Regions from separate parts of the Cellulomonas sp. KRMCY2 genome, predicted to be linked through region 2. Evidence: riboswitches for the same ligand, from Rfam matches in the RefSeq annotation. Region 2 holds a riboswitch; the other holds the start of a gene.
The links. Region 2 has a riboswitch for cyclic di-GMP ahead of K415_RS0107440 (hypothetical protein). Riboswitches for the same ligand answer to the same signal wherever they lie in the genome.
Positions count from the first base shown of each region.

Region 1: it holds a riboswitch for cyclic di-GMP, as region 2 does, so the genes downstream of both, K415_RS22435 (DUF4214 domain-containing protein) here and K415_RS0107440 (hypothetical protein) in region 2, are expected to answer to the same signal.

Region 1 is NZ_JAGF01000001.1:381,119-387,018, forward strand. Features, by position in the region: gene K415_RS0101935 (polysaccharide biosynthesis tyrosine autokinase) at 1-97, opposite strand, end outside; gene K415_RS0101940 (CDP-alcohol phosphatidyltransferase family protein) at 242-1,018, opposite strand; gene K415_RS0101945 (DUF1972 domain-containing protein) at 1,015-2,196, opposite strand; cyclic di-GMP riboswitch class I at 2,770-2,844, shown strand; gene K415_RS22435 (DUF4214 domain-containing protein) at 2,858-4,570, shown strand; gene K415_RS0101955 (sugar transferase) at 4,670-5,900, opposite strand, start outside.
Region 2 is NZ_JAGF01000001.1:1,536,350-1,542,249, forward strand. Features, by position in the region: gene hisC (histidinol-phosphate transaminase) at 1-382, shown strand, start outside; gene K415_RS22630 (DUF805 domain-containing protein) at 481-813, shown strand; gene K415_RS0107440 (hypothetical protein) at 878-1,078, opposite strand; cyclic di-GMP riboswitch class I at 1,095-1,168, opposite strand; gene pdhA (pyruvate dehydrogenase (acetyl-transferring) E1 component subunit alpha) at 1,484-2,608, shown strand; gene K415_RS0107455 (alpha-ketoacid dehydrogenase subunit beta) at 2,605-3,606, shown strand; gene K415_RS0107460 (dihydrolipoamide acetyltransferase family protein) at 3,754-5,217, shown strand; gene K415_RS0107465 (DinB family protein) at 5,267-5,731, opposite strand; gene K415_RS0107470 (hypothetical protein) at 5,776-5,900, opposite strand, start outside.

The DNA of each region.
Region 1 (5,900 bases), 1.2 Mb from region 2:
TCGCGTACGCGTACGCGCCACCCAGACCGAGGAGCCCGATCAGCATGATCACGATCCAGTGCTTGCGCACGATCCTGATGTATTCGCTGAGCTCCACTCCGTGCCACCTCTCTCGGCGACGGACGGCGCCGACGCGGACTCTCGCACGTTGTCACGTGCACTCGATTATGGGACAGACGCCTGGCGACCGACAGGCGGGGAGGCCGAACGGACCGCCGCAATGTGCGTGTTCGACCGACTTTCACCCGGTTGGCGGGATCACCGGTCGGCGATCATGCACCGACGACAACCCTCGGATCTCGCGGTACCACTTGAGCGCGGCCAGTGCGAGGAAGCCAGCGGTTGCCGCGGTGATGACCGTGTAGACACCGAAGAAGACCGTCGGTGCACCGAGCAGCAGGAAGCTCAGGCAGAGCAGCCCGTAGTCGGTCGGGATGACCAGGATCGACCGGAGCCACGGCGCCCTGCCCTCGGTGGACGCCACGGATGCGACGCCTCGCGCCCGGCGAAGCTGCTCGGTCAGGATCATCCCGAAGAAGAGGACCGCGCCGACCACGGCCCCGACCAGCGGCACAAGGAGCCAGACGTCGTCGACCACGTCGAAGCGGTGAAGACCGACCGTGAGCGCGAGCGGCAGAGCCGAGACTTTCGTCGCGTCGACCATGTGGTCGAGCCACTCGCCCGCCGGGCTCCCGGTCCCGGTGAGTCGGGCGACCTGACCGTCGGCCGAGTCGAAGCCGTAGCCCAGGACGAGGCACGCGCTGACCGTTGCACCAAGGCCCCAGGACGGGGGCCGCAGGACCAGCAACGCGATCCCGGTGAAGGTGAACAGCGCGCTGATACCGGTCACGGCATTCGGGGACAGCCCGGTGCGGTAGGCCCACGCGGCCAGGAGCCGACCGATCCGGCGGTTGACGAACCGGGAGTATGCGGGTGCGCTGCGCGCCGCTCCCTTCTGCGCCCCCGCCAGCCGCCTGACGGTCTCACGGTAGCTCTCGGGCGCTGGCTTCCTGGTCACGGGGTCACCTCCGCCGGGACGCGTCGGTGCGGCTGGACCCTAGGCACGGCATGCGCTGCGAGGTCTCGCACCAGCCGTTCGTACCCATCGGTCACATCGTCCCAGTCGTAGTCACGGGCACGCACCCGCAGGGCATCTCCGCGCGCACCCACGGCGGCGTCGTCCGACTCGGACGCCTCGACCTGGCGCGCCACGTCGTCGGCGGAGGAGAAGTACGTCCCATCCGTCCGCAGCACCTCACGGTTGAAGGAGACGTCGTAGGCGATCGTCGCCGTCCCGGCACCGATCGCGCGCAGCAACGACGGGTTCGTCCCGCCCACGGAGTGCCCGTGGAGGTAGGTTCGCGCCCCGGCGTACAGCTGGTCGAGCAGCTCCTGGTCCCACACGCCGCCGGCGAGCCTGACCCGCGGATCGCCCCCCGCGCGCGCCCTGATCCGGGCCGTGTACTGGTCGGCGTACGGCGCGGACCCGACGACGACCAGCAGGCGGCGCGCCGCACTCCGCACGAACCCGTCGACGATGAGGTCCACGTGGTTCTCCGGCTCGAAACGGGCGACCACCAGGTGGTAGCCACCGGCCTCGAGGCCCAGCTCGGCCAGTCGCTCCCTCCGGGAAGGGTCGATGCACGGCGCCCCGTAGCTCAGGAGCGTGGTCGGGACTCCGAACGAGCGCGCGTAGTACTCCTGGATGCCGACGGCGTCGGCGATCAGGGCATCCGACCAGCGGACGGATGCCGACTCCGCCCAGCGGTAGTAGGACTTCCCAGCACGGCCCCACTTCGCACGCTTCCACTCGAGGCCGTCGACATGCGTCGCCACCGGGACGCGTGCCATCCGCAGGAGCGGCAGCCAGGGGGCGTTGGCCGCGTTGAACACGAGGGCGACGTCGGTGCGATGACGCAGCAGGTGCATCACCGAGAGGCCACTGTGGCTGAGGGTCTCGAGGGAACGCCGGCGCAAGGCCGGAAGCGTGACCAGACGCATGCCCAGGTGGGTCGTCATCGGTTCGCCGTTCCCCGCGCGGCAGTAGACCGTGACGTCGTGACCGCGTGCGGCGAGACGGCGGCCGACCTCCTCGACGGCCGTCTCGAACCCGCCGTAGCGCGCGGGCACCCCGCGCGTCCCGACCATCGCGATCGACACGACGCGTGCGCCCGTGTGCGAGCCGACCCTCCCCATGCCACCCCTCTTCACTGGTGCGCGCATCGTCGAGCCAGGTCCCCCGGGGACACCCCGAGGTCAGCCCGACCGAGCCGGTCGACCGGCCGTCCCAGTGGCGTCACCTGCTGGTCACCCACGAGTTCCCGACGGGCATGATCGTATCCCGGTCAAATGTCCGGAATTGCACCCTGTGCCCGATTTCACCCGGTGCTCGTGCCCTGACGGGGCCGTCGTCGGGACCGGCGGCCCGGACGCGGCAGCCCGCTCCGGGCCGGCCGGCCCCGTCCGACGAGTCCGCTCTCCGCCCTCGCGGCCACGGCGCTCCAGACCCCTTTGGTCGGTTTGTGCACGCAATGTCCGACTATTTTGTGACTCGAGTCACAGATCATCAGACCAATAGTCCCAAATGGTCGCGCCGGGTTGACGTACATTTGAAACGGGCCGGACCGGGTAAGGCACGAATTCGCCTACTCATGATCAGACAAACCGGTCGAGATGCACTTCAGGTCGACGAAGATTCTGCCGATGACTGAAGGAGCGAGCGTGTAAGCGACGCGCGCCGGGCGACACGCACCACAGGCACACGCACGTAGACGACAAGGGCAAACCCGTCGAGAGGCGGGGACGCAAAGCCAAGGGACCAGACAGGTCAGCCAGGCCACCGAAATACGGAGCTCTCGTGGACTTCAGCCAGACGACACCCTCTGCACGCCCCGCCACCATCGACCGGACACCACCGGCACCGCCCCAGGGCGGCACCCGACGGCACCGCCGGTGGACCTCGATCCTGGTGGCGACCGCGCTGACCACGGCCATGGCATCGACGATGGCCGTGTCACCCGCACAGGCGCAGGTACGGCCCGCGTGGACGCCGGTGACCGTCGCAGCGGCCACCCGCGTGCCGACGATGACCGCCGCGGCCACCGCGACGTTCGTCACCGCGGTCTACCGAGACCTCTTCGAGCGTGGGGTCGACGCCGCCGGCCTGGCGAACTGGACCACCGCCCTGTCGAACGGGACCCCCCGCGGGGCGGTGGCGAACTCGATCACCTACAGCGACGAGTACCGCGGCCGCCTGATCGAGGAGTCCTACCAGACCTACCTCGGGCGCGGCGCGGACGCGGGCGGTCTCCGGGGCTGGGTCGACTCGATGCGCTACGGCACGACCTTCCAGGAGATGGAGGCCGGCTTCCTCGCCTCCGACGAGTACTACTCCAAGGCGGGCGGCTCGGCTGCCGAGTGGGTCCGGCGGCTCTATGCCCACGTGCTGGGCCGTTCCGCTGGCGACTCCGAGGTGCGCGGATGGGCCTCAGCTCTCCAGGGCGGCACAACCCGCTACGCCGTGGCGATGGGCTTCCTGGTCTCCACCGAGCACCTGACGGCGGTCGTCGACGGCCACTACCGGCACCTGCTCGGCCGTGGGATCGACGCGTCAGGCGCCGCCGGCTGGGTCAGTGCCATCCAGAACGGTCACCGCGTCGAGGAGATCATCGGTGGCATCGTCGCCAGCGACGAGTACGTCGTACGCAACGTTGGCGCGACAGGGACGCAGGCCACACCGCCCGCCCCAGCAGTGCCGGCGCCCGCCCCCGCAGTGCCGGCGCCGGCTGGCCCGCCGAGCGAGGCGAACACCGGGGTGCCGGCGGGCAGGGCGTTGACGGTCCATGACGGCAACCTGACGATCACGACGCCGGGTACGGTGATCGACGGTCTGGACATTCGTGGGTTCGTGCGGGTCAAGGCCGCGAACGTGGTGATCCGCAACTCGATCATCCGCGGCCCGGCCACACCCCTGACCGCCCCGATGTCACTGGTGCAGTCCGATGCCGGTCCGGGCACCAACCTGCTGATCGAGGACAGCGAGATCTACGCCCAGGCGCCCTCGCGGTTCGTCGACGGGATCGTGGGCATGGGCTTCACCCTGCGCCGGGTCGACATCCACACCGTGATCGACCAGGTCAAGATCATCGGCGACAACGTCACCGTGGACGGCGCCTACCTGCACGGGAACCTGTTCTACCCGGCCGACGGGACGAACATCGAGTCCCACGACGACAACGTCCAGGTCGCCATCGGGTCGAACATCCAGGTCGTCAACAGCACCCTGTCCGGGTCGACCAACGCCGCGGTGATGATCACCCAAGACCGCGGGTCGGTGGTGGGCTTCACCTTCCGGGGCAACTCCGCCGACAACGGCGCGTGCACGATCAACGTCGCGGAGAAGATCTACGGACCACCGCCGGGGCTCTCGATCACCAACAGCGTCTTCGGCACCGGCCAGGTCCACGCACGATGCGCGATCCTGATGTCGGACACCACCAAGGCCGCAGCCACCATCACCGGCAACACCTTCACCGACGGCTCAGTGGCCACCACCTCCCGCAGCTACTGACCGCAGCAGACCGACGCACCGCCGGGCCCCGACCGAAAGACCGGTCGGGGCCCGGTCGTCTCCGGGCGATCCCCGGAGACCGACGTTCCCCATCGGGCGTCAGTAAGCACCTGAACCCAGGAACACGGCGCGGATCGTCTTCCAGAGGATGACCAGATCCATCGTGACGGACCAGTTGTCGACGTATCGCAGGTCGAGGCGGACCGACTCGTCCCAGGTGAGGTCCGAGCGACCCGACACCTGCCAGAGGCCGGTCAGGCCGGGCTTGACCCGCAGGCGCCGGTGGACGGGGTCGTCGTACTCCGCCACCTCCGCGGCGAGCGGCGGGCGCGGCCCGACGAGCGACATGTCGCCGGTCACGACATTGAGCAGCTGCGGGAGCTCGTCGATCGAGTAGCGGCGCAGGACCTTGCCCACCCGGGTGACCCGCGGGTCGTCGCGCATCTTGAACAGCACCCCCGCGCCGTCGCTCTCCGGCCGCAGGCCGGCGAGCCTGCTGTCCGCGTCTACGTACATGCTGCGCAGCTTCCACATCGTGAAGGTCCGGCCGTCCACGCCGATCCGCGTCTGGCGGTAGAACGCGGGGCCCGGGGACGTCAGCCGGACGGCGATCGCTGCGAGCGCCACGACGGGCGCGGCGACGAGCATCAGGGCGGTGCCGACCGAACGGTCGAGCGCTGCCTTGGCGATCATGCGACGGCGCGGGGCCCCCACCTCCACCTGGAGCAACGAGAGCCCGGCGGTCGGCCGCACGGTCAGCCGCGGCCTGGCCACCTCGATGATGTCCGGGACGACGATCAGCTGCGCGCCGGCACGGTCGAGCGCCCAGGACAGACGCCGCAACCCCTCGCCGCTCAGGTGCGAGCCCGCGACCACGACGACCTCCACTGCCCGGTCCACGACCACCTGCGGGACGTCGGCCAGCGCACCGACAACCGGGATGCCGTCCAGCGGCTCGGCCCGGTCGATGCTCGGCAGGCAGATGCCGGAGACGTGGTAGCCGTGGTACGGCGCGCGTGCCAGGTCGTCGACCACGCGTTCGACGTCCTGCCGTTCGCCCACCACGATCGTGCGCATCATCGAGTAGCCCTTGGCGCGGTGCCGGTGCAGCATCTGCCGGTGGGCATAGCGTCCGACGAGCGAGAGGAGCACGAGCGCCGGGACCCCGCCGAAGATCAGGGTGCGCGAGATGTCGGCCTGCAGCGTGTAGCTCACGCCCATCAGGAGCATCCCGCCGGTGAGGCCGGCGCGCAGCACCGCCTGGAACTCGGTCGGACCGTCCCCCAGCGTCCTGGCCTCGTAGCCGTGGGCTATCGCCACCAGGAGGACG
Region 2 (5,900 bases):
GCGGGTCGGGTACGCGGTGACCCATCAGGACCTGGCCCGCGGGGTGCGCACCGCCTCGACGCCGTTCGGGGTGAACCACCTGGCTCAGGTCGCCGCCCTGGCATCGCTCGAGGCGGAGGCCGCCCTGCTCGAGCGGGTGGACGCCGTCGTCGCCGAACGCGAACGGCTCGTGGCCGGGTTGCGCGGCCAGGGCTGGACGGTGCCGGAGACCCAGGCGAACTTCGTCTGGCTGGCGACGGGTGCCCGCACCCTCGAGATCGCGGCCGACGCCGCAGACGACGGCCTGCTGGTGCGGCCGTTCGCCGGTGAGGGTGTGCGGATCAGCGTGGGCGAGCCCACCGCCAACGACCGGGTCCTCGAGGTCGCCGCCGGCTGGCTCTGACCGGGCCGGTGGGACGAGCGGGCCGGCCGGCTCCGACCGGGCCGGCGGACGGGCCGGACCCTGGCGCCGGTGCGCCGGACCGGGCCATGATCGGCCCTATGGATCCTGACCTGTACGACTGGTCTGAGAGCTTCGACCTCACCGGGGCCGCGGCCTGGGTCTTCTTCGGGGTGATGGCCGTCGTGTGGGTGATCGGGATCGCCGCCTACGTGGCGATCCTCCGCAAGGCGGGCTACTCCGGCTGGTGGATCCTGATCATGCTGGTGCCGGTGGTCAACATCGTGATGTTCCTGGTCTTCGCCTTCGCGGAGTGGCCCGTCCAGCGGGCGCTGCGGGCGGCGCAGGGCGCCGGCCAGGGCTATCCCGGCGGCTATCCGGCGATCCCCGGTCCTCCCCGGCCAGGTGGCCCGCCACCCCCGGGCTGGCGCTGAGACCCCACCGGCCGGACACCCGGACGGTCCAGACGTCCGGACACCCGGACACCCGGACGAGCCGTCAGCGGACCTGCGTGGGGACCCTTCCAAGGAACTCGCACACCTCGGCCTCGACGCCCCGGCGAAGGCCGTCGAGCGTCAGCGCCGACGCGGTCCTGCCGGTGGTCGCCCACCGGGTCACTGTCGCGCGGTCGACCCGGAACGGGTTCGCCACCTGTCCCGGCGTCACGCGAGAGGGTGCGGCTGAGGCGGTGTCCCGCATGGCGGTCTCCCCATCGTTCGGTAGCTGGGCTGCCCGTCTGGGCCCCTGGCTTTGCGTCCCCGCATTCCGGCGGGTTTGCCCTTGTCGCTGATGTGAGGAACGACCCGACTCGTCACGGTCCGGGTGTGCCTCATTCCCGTCATCGACGACATACCGGACATCCTTGAGGAGCTCCGTGTGTGATCTAGGTCACACACGACCGCGCCGTGCGGTCCGTGGCCACGATCGCCGAGCAGGATCCGCCGGTCGTCGTCGACGAGGCTCCCCCGCGCTCGGGCGGGCGCCTTTGGAGGATCGCCACAACGCTGTCCTGCGCGGCTTTGTGGTGCCTGACCACCGACAACCTACGGTTCCGTAGCCTACGCTGACGTAAGTTAGCCGGCCGTCCACCCGGAAGGACCCTGCGTGAACGAGCCCGACCTCGTCCAGCTGCTGACCCACACCGGGGAGCGCGTCGACCACCCGGACTACTCGCCCCGGGTCGCCCACCTCGATCCCGAGGCCCTGCGCGGCCTGTACCGGGACATGGTGCTCGTCCGACGCTTCGACACCGAGGCCACCGCCCTGCAGCGGCAGGGTGAGCTCGGCCTCTTCCCGCCCGCCCTCGGGCAGGAGGCCGCCCAGGTCGGCTCCGGCCGGGCCCTGGCCGCGCAGGACTACGTCTTCCCCTCCTACCGCGAGCACGGCGTCGCGCACACCCGCGGTGTGGACCTCGTCGACGTGCTGCGTCAGTTCCGGGGCGTCGACCACGGTGGCTGGGATCCGCGCGAGCACAACTTCCACCTGTACACGCTGGTCATCGGCTCGCACACGCTGCACGCCACGGGCTACGCGATGGGTCTGCAGCGCGACGGTCTGGTCGGCTCCGGGGACCCGACCCGGGACGCCGCCGTCGTCGCCTACTTCGGCGACGGCGCGACCTCCCAGGGGGACACCAACGAGGCGTTCGTCTTCGCCGCCGTGAACAACGCCCCAGTCGTCCTGTTCTGCCAGAACAACCAGTGGGCGATCTCCGAGCCCACCGAACGCCAGTCGCGCGTGCCGCTGGTCGAACGGGGCAAGGGCTTCGGGGTGCCCAGCGTGCGGGTCGACGGCAACGACGTCCTCGCCTGCTACGCCGTCACGGCCGAGGCCCTCGAACGGGCCCGCTCCGGTGGCGGTCCCACGTTCATCGAGGCGTACACCTACCGGATGGGCGCCCACACCACCTCGGACGACCCGACGCGCTACCGGTCGGCCGCCGAGGAGGAGCACTGGCGTCGTCGTGACCCGATCGACCGGCTGCGCACCCACCTGACCGCGATCGGCGAGCTGTCCCAGCAGGTCGAGGACGAGATCGCGGCCGACGCCGAGGCGCTCGGCGTGCGGGTGCGTGCCGAGGTGCACGCCATGGCCACGCCGTCGACCAGGGTCATGTTCGAGCACGTGTACGCGGGCCCGAACGCCGTGGTCGATGCCGAGCGCGCCTGGTTCGAGCAGTACGAGGAGTCGTTCACCGACGTCCCGGCCGGCACGGAGGTGCCTCGATGAGCGAGTCGAGCGCCCCGACGACCCAGCGGATCACGCTGGCCAAGGCGATCAACCTCGGCCTCCGGGCCGCCCTCGAGGGTGACCCGAAGGTCATGCTCATGGGCGAGGACATCGGCATGCTCGGCGGGGTGTTCCGGGTGACAGACGGGCTGCAGAAGGACTTCGGTCCGGACCGCGTCGTCGACACGCCCCTGGCGGAGTCCGGCATCGTCGGCACCGCCATCGGGCTCGCGCTGCGCGGCTACCGGCCGGTCTGCGAGATCCAGTTCGACGGCTTCATCTTCCCGGCCTTCGACCAGATCACGACCCAGCTGGCCAAGATGCGCTACCGCTCGCGCGGGCGGCTCTCGCTGCCCGTGGTGATCCGGGTCCCGTTCGGTGGCGGCATCGGTGCGGTCGAGCACCACAGCGAGTCGCCCGAGGTGCTCTTCGCGCACACCGCGGGCCTGCGGGTGGTGTCCCCGGCGACGCCGTCCGACGCGTTCACGATGATCCAGGAGGCGATCGCCTCCCCCGACCCGGTGCTCTTCTTCGAGCCCAAGGGGCGGTACTGGGACAAGGCCGAGGTGGACCTGACCGCGACGAGCGGGGCAGGCCTGGACGCGGCCCGGGTCGCCCGGGTCGGCACGGACGTGACGGTCGTCGCGCACGGGCCCACCGTGGCGACGGCGTTGCGCGCCGCCGCGGCCGCGGCGACGCAGGGCACGAGCATCGAGGTCGTCGACCTGCGCACGATCTCGCCGTTGGACACCGCGACCATCGCGGCGTCCGTGCGCAAGACGGGTCGCTGCGTCGTGGTGCACGAGGCCCCGGTGCTCTACGGGACCGGCGCCGAGGTCGCCGCCCGGATCACCGAGGAGTGCTTCTTCAGCCTCGAGGCACCCGTGCTGCGGGTGGGCGGCTTCCACAGCCCGTACCCCGTCGCGCGGCTGGAGCACGAGTACCTGCCGAGCCTGGACCGCGTGCTCGACGCCGTGGACCGGGCGATGGCGATGTGACCCGGCCCGACGACCGGCCGCCCCGCCTGCGCCGGCCGCCCCGCCTGCGCCGTCCGCCCCGCCTGCGCCGTCCGGCGTGACCTGACCGACCTGCCTGCCCGCTGACCGACCGACCGACCGACCGACCGACCGACTGAGGAGCATCCCGTGCCCAGGTACGAGCAGTTCCGCCTTCCCGACGCCGGTGAGGGCCTGACCGAGGCGGAGATCGTCGAGTGGCACGTCGCTGTCGGCGACCGCGTGCAGATCAACCAGACGATCGTGGAGATCGAGACGGCCAAGTCGCTCGTCGAGCTGCCGAGCCCCTTCGCAGGCGTCGTCACGGCGCTGCTCGCCGAGCCGGGCACCACGGTCGAGGTCGGCACCCCGATCATCACCATCGACACCACCCCCGACGCCCCGCCCGAGCCGTCCGCCCCCGCCGACCTGTCCGCCTCCCCCGAGGCGTCAGCCCTCGGGGCGGTGCCGGGCGCTCCCGCCTCCGACAGCTCTGCGGGTGCCGGGGAGGGGTCGACGGTCGGCGGGGCCGTCCTCGTCGGGTACGGGGTCACCGGTCACAGCGCCACCCGCCGTCCGCGCCGCGCCGCCGACACCCCCGTCGAACCGTCGAACCCGCAGCCGGCCCCACAGCCGGCACCGCACCCGGCCCCGCGGGGTCACGGCGCCGACAACGGCGTGGGGGCGACGGGGATGCCGCACACGTCGAACCCGGTGCTGGCCAAGCCGCCGATCCGCAAGCTCGCCAAGGACCTCGGTGTCGACCTGGAGACCGTCCGTCCCACCGGTCCGGGCGGCATCGTGACCCGCGAGGACGTGCTGGCCCGGTCGCAGGGCAACCAGCCGCAGAGCCTGGCGACGTACGTGGGCGACGACCAGCCGTGGCTCGCCTCCGGGCGGGTGGCCGACGACGGCCGGACGACGCGCGTCCCGGTCAAGTCCGTGCGCAAGCGGACCGCCGAGGCGATGGTCAGCAGCGCGTTCAGCGCGCCGCACGTCTCGGTCTTCCACACCGTGGACGTGACCAAGACGATGCGCCTGGTCGCCCGCCTCCGCGAGGACCGTGAGTTCGCCGACGTGCGGGTCACGCCGCTGCTGATCGCGATGAAGGCGCTGCTGCTCGCCGTCCGCCGCCACCCGGAGATCAACGCGAGCTGGCAGGACGAGACGCAGGAGATCGTCTACAAGCACTACGTGAACCTCGGCATCGCGGCCCAGACCCCGCGCGGCCTGATCGTGCCGAACATCAAGGATGCGCACCGCCTCGGCCTGCACGACCTCGCCGTCGCCCTCGCCGAGCTGACTGCGACGGCACGGGCCGGCCGCACCGCTCCGGCGGACATGACCGACGGGACCATCACGGTCACCAACGTCGGCGTCTTCGGCATCGACACCGGCACCCCGATCCTCAACCCGGGGGAGTCCGCGATCCTGGCCTTCGGGGCGATCCGCGAGCAGCCGTGGGTGCACAAGGGCAAGATCCGGGTGCGGCACGTGACCCAGCTCGCACTGTCCTTCGACCACCGGCTGGTCGACGGCGGTCTCGGGTCACGGTTCCTGTCCGACGTCGCCTCGGTGCTCGAGGAGCCCGGGCAAGGCCTGGTCTGGGGCTGAGGCACCCGACGTCGCCCCGCGTGGAACGGCTCGGCCGGGGCGGTCGGGATCAGCCCGCGCGACGCCCCGCCAGCAGGAGATCCCTGGTGATCTCCATCTGCCCGTGGTGCTGAGCGAGCTCCTCGACGACGTGCAGCAGCGCTGCGCCCTGCGTCCTGATCCCGTGGTCGAGGGCGTGCGGCGTGCTCGCCCGGAGCGGTGCATCGGGCTCGGCGGCCAGCGCGTCCCGGTGGAGCCGGGAGCGGACGGTCGAGGCCCGCTCGAGGAGGGGACCGACCGGTCCGGCGGCGCGGAACTCGGCGTCCCGGTCCCGATCGAGCGGACGACCGGCGACCCGGTGACCGGCCCATGCCTCGATCACGCCGAGGCAGTGGGTCAGGATCGCGAAGGGGGTGTTGGCGCCGTCGATCGTCGGGGCCTGGTTCGCCAGCTCGTCCCCGAGGTCCTTGACGATCGTCACCATGCCGGAGAGGGCCCGATCGGTGACGTACAGGTACTCCTCAGCCGTGATCATGCGGAGACGATACCGAGGTCGTGCGTCCTCGGAACCGCGCCTGCTCACCAGTCCCGCGTCCCGCTCCCGCCGCCCTGCCCGTTCTCCTCCTGGCGCTGGGCCTCCGCGTCGGCCTCCGCCTCGGCGTTGCGCTGGGCGAGCTCCTCCTGCCGCTGCTCCTCCTGCTCCC